4 regions of the Polymorphospora sp. NPDC051019 genome follow, and region 4 is predicted to be linked to each of the others. Evidence: riboswitches for the same ligand, from Rfam matches in the RefSeq annotation. Region 4 holds a riboswitch; each other region holds the start of a gene.

Region 1 (4,288 bases), on a different contig from region 4:
TCGCGACCCCCTTCATCCAAGAACCAGCAGCCGGCGCCACCGCGGCAATCGCCGACTTCTACTCACCCGAGCCGTTCGCCATCCCCCGACTTGGAGAGCCGACCGACGTCACCCGGCTTCTCCTGTTCCTCACGTCATCAGACGCGTCGTTCATCACGGGGTCGGAGTACGTCATCGACGGTGGACTCCTCCTCGGGCCCGCCCTTCAGACCGAGACCGCATGAGCAGTCCAGACACGACCGGATGGAACGACTCCGCACGTGACGCGTCTCTGTCGCACCTGCCCGATCACATCCGGCGAGCCATCGAGATCACACCCGCCGCAGGCACCAGCGAACGGATCATCGACATCACGACGCTGGGGCGCCGCACCGGCCGGCCACGCCGCATCGAGATCTTCTTCTACCGAGCTGCGGGCACCACCTACCTGTGTAGCGGCGCCGGCGGTGCCGCGACCGACTGGCACGCGAACCTTCTCGCCAATCCCAACTTCACCTTCCACCTCAAGAACGGGATCCGCGCAGATCTGCCCGCACGGGCCACGCCTGTCACCGACCCAGCTGAACGTCAGGCCGTGCTGGCGGAGATCGTCGCCGATCTCAACCAGCCCCACGACCCCGGCACCATCCGGCCGACTCGGCTCGAAGACTGGGCTGACAGTCGGCTGATGCGCATCAGCTTCCGCCATCGGCCGTGATCGCGGATCCCTCGACAGATGACCTACTCCCAGGCGCTGGGGTGTAGTCGCGGCCAGAGCAGCTCTTCGCCAGATGAGGGTGTAGCTGGCGCGGCGGTCCCAGATGGATGTCGAGGTTTCCAGAGGGAAAGGCTCCTACACGCTCATCCTGAAAGAACCGCCACGTGCCCGACGCTACCGTCGGCGACCGCTCGCACGCGTTCGCCCACCCCGATCTAACGACCTTCTGCAGACTCGACGAACTCGTGGCCGCGTGTTGATGACCGCGCTGATCGACTCGGTCAGCGCCGGCGTCCCGGCCGTGCTGAGCGAGGTCATCACGCTGGGCCGGACGTTGAAGAAGCGTGCCGACGACGTGCCGGCCTACTTCGACCGGCCCGGCACATCCAACGGCCCGACCGAGGCGATCAACGGACGGCTCGAACACCTCCGCGGCTCCGCGCTCGGATTCCGCAACATCACCAACTACATCGCCAGGTCCCTGCTCGAGACCGGCGGCTGCAGGCCACGACTACACCCTGGTCTGTGAAGAGCCGGTAACCGGCGGAACCTGTCGGGTCTACGACACGTACTGGCACCCGGCCTCGCTCTTTCCCGGTGTGCCCGGCGCCACGGCACACCGGCCCGTACCTGGTTATGCTCGCCCGTGGCGCTGGTGCGCCCGTCCCACCGGGGCGGGCGTCGTAAGAGGGAACCCGGTGCGAGACCGGGACTGCCCCGCAGCGGTGAGTGGGAACGAACGCCGTCAACAGAGCACTGGACCGCAACGGTCCGGGAAGCGACGGCCGGTAGGAGACCGGTACCCCCGGTCGTGCCCGCGAGTCCGAAGACCTGCCCGCGCCGCGCACACGGTCGGCGTGTGCGCTGCCGACGGCCTCGCGGGTGGGCCGGACGCGCGTCCCGCCACGGCCCCTGGCAGCGGTGGCGTTCGCCGTCCCGTCCGTGACGCCACCTTTCTGGAACGGACGAGACAGCGATGACACCACCGGGGCGACCGCCGTCGGCGTCGCAACTGACCCTGTCGCAGATCATGGACCAGCACCACACCAACCTGATGGGTACGGTGCACGGCGGACGCATCCTCAACCTCATCGACTCCGTCGCCGGGGTCGTCGCCGCCCGGCACTCCGACGGCCCCGCGGTCACCGCCGCCATGGACGAGACCGTCTTCCTGCAGGCCGTACGCGTCGGTGACGTCGTGCACGTACAGGCCAGGATCACCTGGGCCGGGCGCAGCTCGATGGAGGTCGCGGTCAAGGTCACCGCGGACCGGTGGGACCGCGCGGTCCCGGCCACCACCGTCGCCACGTCACACCTCGTCATGGTCGCCGTCGACGACAACGGCAAACCACGAACGGTGCCGGCGCTGCTCCCCGAGACGCCCGGCGACCACCAAGCGTTCCGGCAGGCCGAGATCCGGCGACGGCACCGACTCGCCCTACGCGACGCCCTCGCCGGCCACGGCCCGGACCAGGTGGCCGTCTGATCCCGTCACCGCGATCACAGGTACGTGATCAGCGGCCCGGCAGCCGGTTCAGGACGACCTCCGGGGCGATGTCGGGTGTGTGTGCCGGCTCCGCCAGCCGACATGTCCGTCCGGCCGGACGGAAACGACCCCGAATGCCGTCACGTCGAACACGCTGGTGAACGAGTTGTCCGGGCCGCGGAGCACGTCGGGACCGACCGGGTGTGCGCAGCGGCATCCGTCGTTCGGCGGCGACCGCGGCTGCCTTGTCGGCCCAGGCCGCCCTGGCCGGTGTGGCGAGCAGGGTCGGCCTCGGCCCGAGCAGGTCGAGGGTGGAGACCCGCCGGCCCAGCCGTGGTGGACGGCGGCGAGTTTCCAGGCGAGGTTGTCGGCGTCGGCGATGCCGCAGTTCATGCCGTACCCGGCCCGTCGGGGCGCGGACGGCCGTGTAGACGATCGTGGCCGCGTCGGGCGGCCGTCGACATGCTCATCATCGACCGTGCGACCCTGCGGTCGGCTTCGATTGAAATGTCGTACCCCGCATCTACAGTGATCACTCGCTGTTCACTGACAGCCAGTGTTGGCTCAGGCTTGGGGAGGTCGTGGGCATGGCCCGACGTCAGCGCCGTACTCGTCGCAAGTACTCAGGTGAAATGCTGTTGCTCACCGGCATGTTGCTGCTTGTGCTGGTCTGGTTGGTGATCGAGTTCGTCGAGCGGCACCCGGTCCTTGCCGCCCTTCTTGCTTTTGTAGTGGTCGCTGGCGCGGGCTTCTGGCTGTGGACGCGTGTACAGCGGGCACGGCGATTGGCGGACTGGGAACGCAATATCGCCGTCACGGACTCGATGACCGGTCCTCAGTTCGAGCGGTATGTTGCACGGCTGATGCGCGTGAGCGGGTTCCGCGAGGTCAGCGTGTGCGGCGGCGCCAATGACATGGGAGCCGACGTGATCGCCTACACGCCCGATGGGCGGCGGGTAGTCGTGCAGTGCAAGCGATACAAGGGCAAACTGGGTAGCCCGGATGTGCAGCGCTTTGCCGGCACCGCTCGTGACGTCCACAGAGCGGACGTGGCGTTGCTGGTGACGACAGGGACGCCGACGCGGCCGGCGCGGGAGGTTGCACGACACTGCCGAATCACGTTGGTGGACCGACCCATGTTGACGGAATGGGCCGCCACGCAGGTCGCGCCGATCCCCAGCTTGGGCGCTCCCGCCACCACACGGCCACCTGCGCCACCAGCAAGCCCAGGACTCCTTCGCCAGCCCTCGCCAACCCCCTCGGGGGGAAGTCCCTGTCCGCCTCCCACATACAACGAGATGTTGGAGGCGGACACGTCCGGGTAGCCGGAGAACGGCGCCGTCGGCCGGATGGCACCGTCACCTGTCAAAGGCACGGGCACGTTACCAGCCGACGTCCCCATGGAGTCAACCGTCGTCTCCCCAACTCGACCTGTGGCTGCGTCTGGCAGAGGTCCTCGACGTCGATCCGGAGTACTTCGCCGACACCGACGCCGAACGGGTCGGCGCCGACGTACGCACCGCGCTGGCCGACGAGGCAGCGGCGTGCGAGGCCAGCGGCGTGACAGTCGACCCCGCGGAGGTCACCGAACTCGTGCGTGACTACCCGGCCGCCGCACGCACCCTGGTCGCACTGGACCAGCGCTACCAGACGCCGCTGGCCGCGTTGCCGCACTCGCCGACCCCACCGACTTCCCGCCCGGTCTCGGCGAACCGCACGACGCCGTGCGGACTTCTTCTACGAGCACGACAACTACTTCGACCGACTGGACGCCGCCGCCGAGCTGCGGGCGCGTGCCGTGCGTCTGTATCGCGAGTTGACGGTGGGTCCGCAGCGATCAGCCGGCTGCGGTCGCTGGTGTCCATGCCCAAAGGCGCGGCTTTTCGTGGCTTGGTGGCGGTGTCGGCGTATCAGCCGGGCCGAGGCGGACATTCCAGGACTACGATCGAGTTTCCGGCGAATAGCTGCAGGTGCGGATGCCCAGCGAAGATCTGAACTGCCTCGTCGTGCGAGTCCGCCTCCACAATGGTGTAGCCGGTCATGGCGTCGGTAAGGTCCTCGACCCCTTGCGCCGTGATCAGCTTCTTCGCGTTCAATGGAGCGCC
Region 2 (4,288 bases), on a different contig from region 4:
CTCCGGATCGATGCGGCTCAGGTCGTTGAGATGGTTGGCGACCGAGCGGCGGACGTACTCCGAATCGTCGCGGTAGAGCGCGTCGAGCACGGTGGCGGTGGCCGCCGGGCGGTCGAACAGCGCCCGCACCCGCCGCGCCCAGGGCAGGTAGGGGCGGGTGCCCTCGCTGGCCAGGCGCCGCACGTGCGGGTCCGGGTGCCGGGTCCACTCCTGTGCCACGGCCAGCGTGCGGTCGAGGTCGGCGGCGAGGAACGACCGGACCGCGAACTCGGCGGTCAGCCGCGGGGTCAGGTCGGCGAGCAGGGCGAGTCCGGCGTCGAAACGGTCGGCCGGCCCGGCGTCGAGCGCGCGCCGCGCGACGGCCTCGGTGACCGGCCAGATCATCCACCCGGTGAATTCGGGCCGCTCCAGGGCGGCACGTACGACCGCCGCGAACCCGTCGTAGTCGTCCGGCAGATCGGTCAGCAGCGCGTCGCGTACGTCGTGGCACCGCTCGCTGAGCGTCCGCCCCTCCAGTGCCGCCGCCGTGCGACGCAACGCCGGCAGCGGATGCCCCGGTGCCACGTCGAGCAGGCAGCGCGCCAGCCCGTCGACGGCGGTCGCGTTGAGAAGTTCGTCGGCGGTGGGCATCGGCTGACCTTTCGTGCTCGCCGCGGTCGCCGGCTTCCGGCGGCGCCGGCCGGCACCGGCGAGGCTCTCCGCCGCCAGCGGCCGGTCCGATCCTCGCACGGCGGGCGTGCTCAGGTCGCCAGCGGTCCGGAGGGAGGCGGGGAAACTTCCGGGCGCGCCGGCCGTGGTGCCTTCGGCGGGCGCGGGTGTGCCGGCGGGAAGTCGTCCGGAACCTTCAGCAGCGCCGCCGGTCCGGCCACCACCGCCGACGGCCCGGTCCCGGCGACGGTGCCGACGTCCGGCCCGGCGGTCCGTGGCCGCCACACCTGTTCGGCGGGCAGCAGCGAGCGGAAGTCGAACTGGCACTTCGGGCACGCGCGCAGTGCCGTCTCGGCCCGCCGGTCGCCGCAGCGCTGGCAGTACGTCACCACGGTCTCGTCGGCGTCCAGACCCTGGCAGCGCGGGCAGGCGAACTCCGGGCCCTTGCTGTTCAACTGCACCAGCCGGCCGGCCAGCACGTACGGGGTCACCACCGCGCTGATGCCGGTCGCCAGGTCGCGGGTGCGTCGGGTCCGCTCCTGGAGCCGTTCGAGTTCGGGGTTGGTCACCTTCTCCAGCCGGCAGGTGGTGCAGGTCCGCAGCGTGCGGACCGGCAGCAGGCCACGCAGCCGGGCCTGCTGGTGCAGGAAGGTCACCACAGGCACATCCTCAGGGGTGGCGGGAAACAGCGAAGCCCGGCCGTCGGCGGCGAGGTGTTCCTCGACCCGGAAGACCAGCGACTGCACCTGTGCGACGAGTGCCGGTGGCATCGCGCCGGGCCGGCTGGTGACCAGCGTGCCCACCATCAGCATGCCGTCGGCCAGCTCGGTCGGCACCTCGGCGACCGCATCCGCCGTCTCGAAGACGAAAGTGTCCACACCGGACCGGCTGACCGACGCCCCACGGGGCGGTGCCGAACCACCGTCGAGCAGCCGCGACGTGTGCCGCGACAGGGCCGCCTGCGCCTGGGCGGCGCGGCTGGCGGCGTTCTGCATGATGGCGACGTCGCCGGTGCCGGTGTCGCGCCACCACGAGGTGAACGAGCCCGCCGCCGCCGGATCGAGCCGGGTCAGCGCGCCGTCGACGGCGGCCAGCACGGAGCCGAAGAGTTCGACGTACGCGCTGGTCGCACCCCAGGTGCGGCCGACCTTGCCGGGCCAGCGGTCGGCGAGCAGGACGACGATGCGGCAGCCGGTGTCGGCCGCCTCCAGCCCGATCCGCAGGCTCACCGGCAGCTTGCCCGGTGCCAGCGTGACCCCGCCGAGCTTCGAGCCGCGCACCGCCTCCAGCACGCTGAGCTGCTCGGTCCGCAGCTCGAACGACAGTTCCCGGATGGTGCGCAGCAGGTGCTGACGGGCGACGCTGGGCGGTACGGCGACCCGCCGCTCCGCCCCGGCGGCCAACCGCCCCGGTTCGAGGCCGGGCGTGCCGGCAGCCGGGCCGGCGCTGGCCTCCCCGGCTTCCGCCCAGGTCATTCCGTGGCGGAGCCGAGGCCGGCGTCGTACGGGGCCAGTTCGGTGGCGGCCGTCTCGACGTGGGTGTTCGCCGCGGCCTGGTAGTCGATCGAGGTGTCCAGGTTGGCGCCGGCGATCGAGGCGTGGTTGGCGGCGGTGTCCATCGCGCTGTCGGCGGCGTCGAAGTAGCCCTGCGCGGCGCTCTGCTGGGCGTAGTCGACGTAGCTCTGCGCCGAGTCGGCCCACGAGGCGCTGCTGTCCGCGTGCCAGTCCGACCACTGCTGGTCGCTGGTGGCGCCGCTCAGCTCACTTTGCACGATCGTCACGGCGGGTTCCGGCACGGCGACGGGTTCGACGGTCGGGGTGACCGGTGTGACGTCCACGGCGGGTGTGTCGGTGGACAGGTAGTCGTTCCAGCCCGAATCAGTGCTCACTGCCGATCTCCAGATCTGCCGACGGACGCGACCCCGTTCGGCAACATCGTCGCAACGGCGCGCCACCGTCCTCCATCGTCCGACCGGGTGCCACCGGCGGGACCGCCGGTCGCATGGACCGGACGTACCGTCGGTGGCCATCGATGCGAGGTCGTGACCTGTGCCTCATGTACGCGGCGTGGGTGGCTGGATACCGTAAGGTTCGCTACCAGCCAGAATGGCTTACCCACAACTGAATGAGTTTCCGCGTGGGGGAAGCCGGTGTGAAGCCGGCGCTGACCCGCAACCGTATGTGGTGGACTTCCACCACGAGCCGGAATGCCCGCACGGAGACGAGCGGCCTCAACTGTCGTGGTCTACAGGTTGAGCCCGGATCGACGGACCCCTGCGGGCCGGGATGCGGTGCTCACCACCGCTCCCGAAAGGCATGTCCCATGCTCCGTCGCCTTCTCGCGGCCCTCACCCCGGCCCTCGCCGGGAGCGCGGTGCTGCTCGTCGCGCTTGCGACGACACCCACCCCCGCACCGGTCGCCGCCGTACACGCCGACAACCCGCACTCGGCGCAGAGCGCCGCCGCCGCCAGGTGGCTGGCCGGCCAACTGGCCGACGGACGCCTGCCGAGTCCGGTCGGCGGCACCGACTGGGGCCTGACCATCGACGCGCTGATCGCGCTGGAGGCCACCGGCACCGAGCCGGCCGCCGCCGACGCGGTCGCCGACGCGGTCGAGGCGAACGTCGACTCGTACGCGACCGGCGGCGACTGGGCCCCCGACTACCTCATCAGCGGCTCGATGGCCAAGGTTCTCGTCGCCGCCGTGGTCGCCGGCCGGGACCCGACCTCGTTCGGCAGCCACGACATGCGCGCCCGCACCCTCGACCTGATCCGTGGCGCGGACGCCGGAGCCGTGCAGGGCTGGATCTTCGACCGGTACGGCGACCAGCCGACGCAGGGCGGCAATCTCTTCGCGCAGAGCCTCGCGGTGCTCGGCCTGGCCCGATCCGGCGGCGTCCCGCAGCCGGCGGTCGACTTCCTCATCAAGCAGCAGTGCGTCGCCGGCGGCTTCCGGCTCAATCCGGCGACCGACGGCGCGGCCTGCACCAGCGCACCGGTGGCCAGCCAGGTCCAGGACGTCGACACGACCGCGATGGCCGTACAGGCGCTGCTCGCGGCCGACGCCGCAGGGGCCACCGGCGCGAAGGCCGCCGCCGACGCCGGCATCGGGTGGCTGCTGACCCAGCAGAAGGCCGACGGCTCGTTCCAGGGCTCGATGGGCACCGATTACTCCAACACCAACAGCACCGGCCTGGGTGGCCAGGCGCTGGCCGCCGCCGGACACATCGCCGAGGCCGACCGGGCCGCCGACTTCGTCGCCGCGCAGCAGTTGACGGCGGCCGGTGGCGGGGCCGCGGCCGCGCACGCCGGGGCGATCGCGTACACCCCGGGCTCGCTCGCGGACGCGATCTCGGGCGGCATCGCCGAGAACGAGACGGATCAGTGGCGGCGGGCCACCGGGCAGGCCGCGCTGGGCCTGGCGAAGGTGTCGCTGGCCGAGATCGGGACCGGCGGCACCGAACCGACCCCGACGTCCACGGCCACCCCGACCCCGACCGGATCGGCGTCCCCGACGACCTCCCCGACCGCGTCGCCGTCCCCGACCGCGACCGCCACCCCGACCGGTACCGCCACCCCGTCGCCGACCGGCCCGACCAGCCCGGCGCCGACGACCTGGGCGCCACCGCCGTCCGGTGGCG
Region 3 (4,288 bases), on a different contig from region 4:
GCGTCGACGACCTCGACCAGGGTCGTCCGGATGGCGTTCAGGTCGGCGATCCGCGCGTCGATCTCGGCGATCTTGTCGATCGCGCGCTGTCGCAGGTCGGCGGTCGGGTGCCGGCGGCGGCCGGTGTCGAGAAGGTCGGCCACCTCGTCGAGGGTGAATCCGAGCCGCTGCGCCGCCTTGATCACCTGGAGCAGGGCGACGGTGTCCGGCGGGTAGAGCCGGTGGCCGCCGTTGGAGCGGGCCGGTTCGGCGAGCAGGCCCCGGCGCTCGTAGTAGCGCAGGGTCTGGATGTTCACCCCGGCCTGTTCGGCGACCTCGCCGCTGCGTAGCCCGGGGGTCGCCGGGCCGGCCCGGGCGCGGCCGCGGCGGCCCGGCCGACCAGGGACCGCAGTACGTCGGCGTGGCCGGGTGGCACCCGCACGTCGAGGGTCAGCGGGCTGCCGTCGTGGGCCGGGCTGACGGTGAAGGTGAAGAACGAGCAGCAGCTCGCTTCGCGTGCGGTGAGGTCCCTTACCGCCGTTTCGAGGTCGGGCGGGCCGGCCAGGCGAAGTCGGGCGTGGGTCGGGGTGAGCGACTCGACGGCGCGCACGGCGGTGGTGAGCAGGGCGTCGAACTCGGCCAGCCGGGGCGGCCGGTCGGCGGTGGGCAGGCTACAAACGTCCGGGACGACAAACGGCATCACAGCCTCCTCGTACGGGCGGTTCCGGTGCCGGGTCGGCGCCGGCCATCCGACGGTAAGCCTGTACCCGGGTACCGGATGCAACAGCCCGGACCGCCGCGCGCCCTCACCCGCGCGCCCGACGGGTCGGCGCCACCCGTCGGGCCGGCGGCCGGTCAGGGCAGTGACGGCTCCCGTCGCGCCCGCAGGACGATGTCGTTGCGGTGGTGCGTCCCCGGCGGCGCGGGAACCGTCCGTGGCCGGATCTCGTCGACCAGGACGGCCCAGTCGTCGTCGAGCAGCCCGGCGACCTCCCCGGGCTGGTAGAAGTCGGCCGGGTCGACGTCGAGGTCGTGCCGCGGCGGAAGATCGGCCAGATCGTGACTGACGACGAGCAGGGTTCCGCCGGGTGCGACCGTGGCCAGCAGGCCGCGCAGTACGGCGTGACCCGGTTCGCGGCGCAGCGGGAAGTACTGGGCCGAGACCAGGTCGAACGGGCCGGCCGGTGGTGGCTCGGTGGCCAGGTCGACCCGGGTCCACGTCACCCGGCCGGTGTCGTCCCCGGCCGCGGCGCGGCGCAGGGCCACGTCCGAGATGTCGACTCCGGTCACCTGCCAGCCGCGCCGGGCCAGCCAGAGCGCGTCGGCACCCTCGCCGCAGCCGAGGTCGAGGGCCCGCCCCGGCCGCAGGTCGGCCACCTCGGCGACGAGGACGCCGTTGGGGTTGCCGCTGAAGAGCTGTTCCCGGCTGAGGTACCTGTCGTCCCAGAACTTCGCGTCCATGGTTACCACCCTCGGTTCGTCGGTGCCGGAGGTGACCGCCTCCGGCGCCAACATGCCGCACCCCGGACGGGTTGACAAAGAAGTTTGCGGAAACCGCAAAGTAGCACCCCGCCGTCCCGTACGTCGGACACCCTCACCCGGACACCGCCCGAAGGCCCGTACGATGGCGGACGGTGCTGGTTCGCCCGACCCGTGAGGGTGGGGCGTCGTAAGAGGGAACCCGGTGCGAGACCGGGACTGCCCCGCAGCGGTGAGTGGGAACGACCGCCGTCATCAGAGCACTGGACCGCGAGGTCTGGGAAGCGACGGCCAGTAGGCGACCATCGGGTCACGCCCACGAGTCCGAAGACCTGCCAGCGCCGCGCACGCCGCCGGTGTGCGCCGCCGGCGGCCTCTCGGGAGGGCCAGGGCGGAAGCCGGTACCGACCCGTACCCTGCCTTCCCCCTCCCGTGCCCCGCCGGGCACCTCGAGGGAAGGACCCATCCGTTGAGCACCGCATTCGGCCAGAGCACCGTGCTCGGCTATCCGCGCATCGGCACCAACCGGGAGCTGAAGAGGGCCGTCGAGGCCTACTGGGCCGGCACCGTCGACGCCGGCGAACTGGAGCGCACCGCCGCCGGGCTACGCGCCGAGGTCTGGCGGACGCTGCGGGACGCCCGTCTCGACGCGATCCCGTCGAACACCTTCTCCTACTACGACCACGTGCTCGACACCGCCGTCGCCGTCGGCGCGGTTCCGGACCGGTTCGCCCGGCTCGGACTGTCCGAGCTGGACACCTACTTCGCCATGGCCCGTGGCGTCGACGCCGAGCCGGCGCTGGAACTCACCAAGTGGTTCGACACCAACTACCACTACCTGGTGCCGGAGATCGGCCCGGACACCGCCTTCGTCGCCGACCCGGCCAAGGCGCTGCGCGAGTACGGCGAGGCCCGCGAATTGGGCATCACCACCCGGCCGGTGCTGGTCGGGCCGGCCACGTTCCTGCTGCTGGCCAAGGGCGACGATCCGTTCGCCCGCCTCGACGACCTGGTCGAGGCGTACGCCGGGATCCTCACCGCCCTGGCCGACGCCGGGGTGGCCTGGGTGCAGCTGGACGAGCCCGCGTACGTCGCCGACCGCGCCCCGGCGGAGATCGACGCGCTGCGCCGCGCCTACACCCGGCTCGGTGGGATCGAACACCGGCCACGGATCTTCGTGGCCACCTACTTCGGCGAGCTGGGCGAGGCCCTGCCGGCCCTGCTGGACACACCGGTCGAGGCGATCGGCGTGGACCTGGTCGCCGGGCGGGGCAACCTCGACCGGCTCGCCGTCGCGGGGTCACTGCGCGGCAGGACCATCGTCGCCGGCCTGGTCGACGGACGGAACATCTGGCGTACCGACCTGCGTGCCGCGGCGGCCGCCGGGGCGGCGGTCGCCGGGCTCGCCGACCACGTCGCCGTCGCCACGTCCTGCTCGTTGCTGCACGTCCCGGTCGACCTGTCCGTCGAGACCCGCCTCGACCCGCACCTGTACGAGCGGCTCGCGTTCGCCCGGCAGAAGGTGGACGAGGTCGTCCTGCTCGGCCGCGCGGTGCGCGACGGCACCGGGCACCTGCCGGCACCGCCGCGCCCGGCGCCGGCGGCGTGGCGGCACGACGACGTACGGGCCCGGCTCGCCGCGCTCGGTCCCGCCGACCGGCGGCGCGGCGACCACGCCGACCGGGCCGCCCGCCAGCAGGAGCGGCTGGGGCTGCCGGAGCTGCCGACCACCACCATCGGGTCGTTCCCGCAGACCGTCGAGCTGCGTAGGGCGCGCGCCGCCCACCGGGCCGGCACCCTCGACGAGGCCGGCTACACCCGGCGGATGCGTGCCGAGGTCGAGCACGTCATCCGGCTCCAGGAGCGGCTCGGTCTGGACGTGCTCGTGCACGGCGAGCCGGAACGCAACGACATGGTGCAGTACTTCGGCGAGCAACTCGACGGGTTCGCCGCCACCGAGCACGGCTGGGTGCAGTCCTACGGCTCCCGCTGCGTACGTCCGCCCATCATCTACGGCGATGTCGCCCGCAAGGCGCCGATGACCGTGGTGTGGTCCACGTACGCCCAGTCGCTGACCAGCCGGCCGGTCAAGGGCATGCTCACCGGCCCGGTCACCATCCTCGCCTGGTCGTTCGTCCGCGCCGACCAGCCGCTGGCCGACACCGCCGACCAGGTCGCGCTCGCCCTGCGGGACGAGTGCCACGACCTGGAGGCGGCCGGGATCAGGGTCATCCAGGTCGACGAGCCGGCGCTGCGGGAAACCCTGCCCCTGCGCGGGGCCGACCAGAGGACCTACCTGGACTGGGCGGTGGCGGCCTTCCGCCTGGCCACCAGCGGCGTCGCCGACGACACCCAGATCCACACCCACCTGTGCTACTCCGAGTTCGGCGAGGTGATCACCGCGATCGACGCCCTCGACGCGGACGTGACCAGCATCGAGGCGTCCCGTTCGAAGATGGAGGTCCTCGACGATCTCGCCGCGGTCGGCTACCGCCGGGGTGTCGGCCCCGGGGTGTGGGACATCCACTCGCCACGGGTGCCGTCCCACGCCGAGGTGGTCGAGGCGCTGCGCCGCGCCGTCGCGGCCGTACCGGCCCGGCGGGTGTGGGTCAACCCGGACTGCGGCCTGAAGACCCGCGGCTATCCCGAGGTCGAGGCGTCGCTGCGGCACCTGGTCGCGGCCGCCGCCGAGGTACGCGGCAACTGACGGCACCGGGTCGGGCGGGCTCTCCGGTCCGCCCGGCCGGGCGCCGGCGACCTCGACGCACGGCACGGCGTCCGAAACGGCCCCTGCGGATTCACCTGCGGCGGCTGAGCGTACGCAGTCCGG
Region 4 (4,288 bases):
CCTGCGAGAGCAGGATCTCCGCCGCGCTGGCGGTCACTGTGGTGGCCACGACGTATCCGCCGAGCAGGGCGACGAGGGCGGCGCCCAGGGCGCCGAGGCGTAGCCAGGTGGGGCGGGCGGGCCATCGGCCGGTCGGGGGCGGGGTGGGACGCATGGCAGCTCCTCTTCGACAGGGCGTGGTGTGTCGACCCGGTTACCAACCGATGACGACCGCATGAGAGAGCGCTCTCTTAATCGGACACTCTGAACCGTGTTTCGAGGTATGTCAATGCCTAGTCAACGCTCGGGGAGCGCTCCCCGGCAAGATCAACTATGCTGACGGCCGGTTCCCGGCGCCGGGCGGGGTGGTTTCAGGAGCCGTCGGGCAGCGCGGCCGCGTCGCGGGTGGTGTACGGGGCACGGTCGGCCGCCACCAGCAGCACCCCGATCGTCAGCCCGGTCGCCGACCCGACGGCCGCGTACAGCGAGTCGGTGTCGGCCGAGTTGACCGGGACACTGCCGGCGAGCGCGGTCAGCAGGGTCGCGATCGGCGTACCGAACATCAGCAGGAACAGCCAGAACATCGTCAGCACCGGATAGCCGATGGCCAGGAGGACGATCGTCGCGCCCTGCGCGTCCCACGCGGGCCGGCCGGCGGGCCAGCGCGCGGACAGCAGCGAGAGCCCGGCCAGCAGCACCACCCCGAGCAGCAGCGACGGACCCAGCCGCTCGTACGGCTCGACCAGCCGGATCCAGGCCGCACCGGCCGCGCCGAGCGCCAGCACGGCCGTGGCCGGCGCCAGCCGGCGGAGCAGGTGGTTCGGGATGGCCCGGTCGGCCGCCACGGTGCCGACACCGGCCGGTGCCGTCAGGACACCGGCGGCGAGCGCCGAACCGACCGTCAGCACGAGCAGTGTCCCGCTGACCGTGAGCGCGGCCGGCGTGAGCGCCGGCTCGGTGTCGGTCGGGGATTCGATGAGCGCCGCCAGCGGTGTCAGGGCCACGCCGACCGCGGCGGCGACGACCAGCGCCCGGCGGTCGGGACGGCGGGACCGTCGCCCGGTCGCCGCGACCGTGCCCACGGCCAGGCAACCGAGCACCGCCAGCGCGGTGGCCGCCGGCCAGCCGGCCAGGTCGGAGCGGTCCAGCGCCACGTCGGCGCCGATCCAGAGCAGGCCGGCGGTGACACCGGTCCGGGTGGCCCGCCGATCCCCACGAGCGGCCAGGACCAGCCCGAGTACGACCGCGACGATGGCCATGAAGCGCAGGTCGCGCACCCAGTAGGTGTTGTTCTCCGCGTACGCGTCCGGGCCGCTCGGCTCGGTGAGCGGCTGCAACACCGCCAGCCCGACCGCCCAGCCGACCGCCGCGGCGGCGGCGGCCACGATGCCGGCCAGCGACACGGCGCCCGCCGGCGACACGATGCCGGACCGGCGTGGGGCCTCGGTCGGGGGCGGGGGGTCGGACCCGCGTCGCCATCCTGCGCGCACGCGTGGACCGTACCGCACCGCGGTCGGTTCCGGGGTGCCCCCCGGCCCGGTCGTTTCGTGTCTCACGCGACACGCCGCGCCTAGATGTTGGGTGTGACTTTTGCAGGTCCCCTATATATGGTGTCCCCCGTAGCTGGTTCGGCCGCCCGTCCGGGGCGGTCGAGGCAAGAGGGAACCCGGTGCGAGTCCGGGACTGCCCCGCAGCGGTGAGTGGGAACGACAGCCGTCAGAAGCACTGGGCGCCACCCGGCCACGAGCCGGGCCGCCTGGGAAGCGACGGCCGGTAGGCGAACGCGGAGACTCCGCGCCGGCCCACGAGTCCGAAGACCTGCCAGCACACCGCGCACGCCCGTGCGCGGTGGTCCGAGGCCGCGCGGGACGGCCGACGCCATCGTGATCCTCGCCGGCCCGGCGGGGCCGTCGGTGTCGTCCGCGCGCCGCCATCCGGACCCCTGGACCGAAGTCGCGAGGAGAGTGTTGTGACGGTCACCGAGGTCGCCCCGGCACCGGCGGACGCCGGAGCGCCCGCTGCCAGGCGGACCCAGATGCAGGTGCGCAAACGTAACGGCTCGACCGAGCCGGTCGACGTCAACAAGATCGTCCGGGCCGTCGACCGGTGGGCCGACGACCTCGCCGACGTCGACCCGCTGCGGGTCGCGACCAGGACGATCAGCGGCCTGTACGACGGCGCCACCACCGCCGAACTCGACCGGCTGTCGATCCAGATCGCCGCCGAGATGATCGGCGAGGAACCGCAGTACTCGCGTCTCGCCGCCCGGCTGCTCGGCGCCTACGTCGACAAGGAGGTACGCGGCCAGGGCATCGCCTCGTTCAGCCAGGCGATCCGGCTCGGCCACGCCGAGGGGCTGATCGGCGACGAGACCGCCGAGTTCGTCCGGATCAACGCCCGCAAGCTCGACGACGCCATCGACCCCGACGGGCACCTGCGGTTCGAGTACTTCGGACTGCGCACCGTCTACGACCGCTACCTGCTGCGGCACCCGACCAGCCGGCTGGTCGTGGAGACCCCGCAGTACTGGCTGCTGCGGGTCGCCTGCGGACTGTCCACCAACCCGGCCGAGGCGATCGCCTTCTACCGGCTGATGTCGTCGCTGGCCTACCTGCCCAGCTCGCCGACGCTGTTCAACTCCGGCACCCGGCACACCCAGATGTCGTCGTGCTATCTCGTCGACTCGCCGCGCGACGAACTCGGCTCCATCTACGAGCGCTACGCCCAGGTCGCGCACCTGTCGAAGTTCGCCGGCGGGATCGGCATCTCGTGGTCCCGGGTCCGCTCGCGGGGAGCGCTGATCCGGGGCACCAACGGCAAGTCCAACGGCATCGTCCCGTTCCTGCGTACCCTGGACGCCTCGGTCGCCGCGGTCAACCAGGGTGGCCGGCGCAAGGGCGCCGCCTGCGTCTACCTCGAACCGTGGCACCCCGACATCGAGGAGTTCCTCGAGCTGCGCGACAACACCGGCGAGGACGCCCGCCGTACCCACAACCTGAACCTCGCCAACTGGATCCCCGACGAGTTCATGCGCCGGGTCGAGGCCGACGGGGTCTGGTCGCTCTTCGACCCCGACGAGGTACCGGAACTGCCCGACCTGTGGGGCGAGGAGTTCGACGCCGCCTACCGCGCCGCCGAGGCCGACGGCCGCCACGTGCGCCAGGTCAAGGCCCGCGACCTGTACGGCCGGATGATGCGCACCCTCGCCCAGACCGGCAACGGCTGGATGACCTTCAAGGACGCCGCCAACCGGCTGTGCAACCAGACCGCCGAACCCGGCAACGTGGTGCACCTGTCCAACCTGTGCACCGAGATCATCGAGGTCTCCAGCGACACCGAGACCGCCGTGTGCAACCTCGGCTCGGTCAACCTGGCCGCCCACGTCGCCGGCGACGACATGGACTGGCCGAAGCTGCGCGCCACCGTACGCACCGCGGTCACCTTCCTCGACCGGGTCATCGACATCAACTACTACCCGAGCCCGGAGGCGGCGGCGAGCAACCCCCGCTGGCGCCCGGTCGGCCTCGGCGTCATGGGCCTGCAGGACGTCTTCTTCGCGCTCCGGCTGCCGTTCGACGCGCCCGCCGCCCGGGAACTGTCCACCCGGATCGCCGAGGAGATCTACCTGACCGCCCTGGAGACCTCCGCCGACCTCGCCGAGCGCGCCGGCCCGCACCCGGCGTACGGCCAGACCCGCGCCGCCCGCGGCGACCTCCAGCCCGACCTGTGGGGGGTCACCCCGACCCAGACCGACCGCTGGGCCGCGCTTCGCGAGCGCGTCTCCCGCTACGGCCTGCGCAACTCGCTGCTCGTCGCGATCGCCCCGACGGCCACCATCGCCTCGATCGCCGGCTGCTACGAGTGCGTCGAGCCGCAGGTCTCCAACCTGTTCAAGCGCGAGACGCTGTCCGGCGAGTTCCTCCAGATCAACACCGCGCTCGTCGGTGAGCTGAAGGCCCGGGGGCTGTGGACCGAGCCGGTCCGGGCGGCGATCCGCCGCGCCGAGGGCTCCGTGCAGGGCATCGCCGAACTGCCCGGGGACGTCCGCGAACTCTTCCGCACCGCCTGGGAGCTGCCGCAGCGGGCGCTGATCGACCTCGCCGCCGAGCGGTCGCCGTACATCGACCAGAGTCAGTCACTGAACCTGTTCATGAGCGCACCCAGCATCGGCAAGCTCAGCTCGATGTACCTCTACGCCTGGAAGTCCGGGCTGAAGACGACGTACTACCTGCGGTCGCGACCGGCGACCCGGATCCAGCAGGCGACCGTCGCGGTCACCCGCCCGGACGCCGCCATCCCGGCGCCGGCC

Evidence for each region. A riboswitch is a leader RNA that binds a small molecule or an ion and turns the genes downstream of it on or off. The one in region 4 is predicted to bind cobalamin.
Region 1: linked by a shared signal. The riboswitch ahead of AB0M79_RS32410 (acyl-CoA thioesterase) and the one ahead of AB0M79_RS01160 (ribonucleoside-diphosphate reductase subunit alpha) in region 4 are both predicted to bind cobalamin.
Region 2: linked by a shared signal. The riboswitch ahead of AB0M79_RS10265 (LPXTG cell wall anchor domain-containing protein) and the one ahead of AB0M79_RS01160 (ribonucleoside-diphosphate reductase subunit alpha) in region 4 are both predicted to bind cobalamin.
Region 3: linked by a shared signal. The riboswitch ahead of metE (5-methyltetrahydropteroyltriglutamate--homocysteine S-methyltransferase) and the one ahead of AB0M79_RS01160 (ribonucleoside-diphosphate reductase subunit alpha) in region 4 are both predicted to bind cobalamin.

What each region holds. Positions count from the first base shown of each region.
Region 1 covers NZ_JBFBCH010000028.1:48,844-53,131, forward strand. The annotation lists gene AB0M79_RS32395 (glucose 1-dehydrogenase) at 1-224, shown strand, start outside; gene AB0M79_RS32400 (nitroreductase/quinone reductase family protein) at 221-697, shown strand; partial or broken gene AB0M79_RS32405 (transposase) at 942-1,226, shown strand; cobalamin riboswitch at 1,382-1,530, shown strand; gene AB0M79_RS32410 (acyl-CoA thioesterase) at 1,674-2,183, shown strand; gene AB0M79_RS32415 (FAD-dependent monooxygenase) at 2,232-2,576, opposite strand; gene AB0M79_RS32420 (restriction endonuclease) at 3,047-3,508, shown strand; gene AB0M79_RS32425 (hypothetical protein) at 4,094-4,288, opposite strand, start outside.
Region 2 covers NZ_JBFBCH010000004.1:249,877-254,164, forward strand. The annotation lists gene AB0M79_RS10250 (DNA alkylation repair protein) at 1-630, opposite strand, end outside; gene AB0M79_RS10255 (hypothetical protein) at 741-2,123, opposite strand; gene AB0M79_RS10260 (hypothetical protein) at 2,120-2,536, opposite strand; cobalamin riboswitch at 2,758-2,881, shown strand; gene AB0M79_RS10265 (LPXTG cell wall anchor domain-containing protein) at 2,971-4,288, shown strand, end outside.
Region 3 covers NZ_JBFBCH010000006.1:242,254-246,541, forward strand. The annotation lists gene AB0M79_RS14220 (MerR family DNA-binding protein) at 1-296, opposite strand, end outside; gene AB0M79_RS14225 (hypothetical protein) at 293-679, opposite strand; gene AB0M79_RS14230 (class I SAM-dependent methyltransferase) at 835-1,494, opposite strand; cobalamin riboswitch at 1,601-1,813, shown strand; gene metE (5-methyltetrahydropteroyltriglutamate--homocysteine S-methyltransferase) at 1,928-4,165, shown strand; gene AB0M79_RS14240 (hypothetical protein) at 4,257-4,288, opposite strand, start outside.
Region 4 covers NZ_JBFBCH010000001.1:256,532-260,819, reverse strand. The annotation lists gene AB0M79_RS01170 (discoidin domain-containing protein) at 1-154, opposite strand, end outside; gene AB0M79_RS01165 (hypothetical protein) at 351-1,469, opposite strand; cobalamin riboswitch at 1,587-1,820, shown strand; gene AB0M79_RS01160 (ribonucleoside-diphosphate reductase subunit alpha) at 1,949-4,288, shown strand, end outside.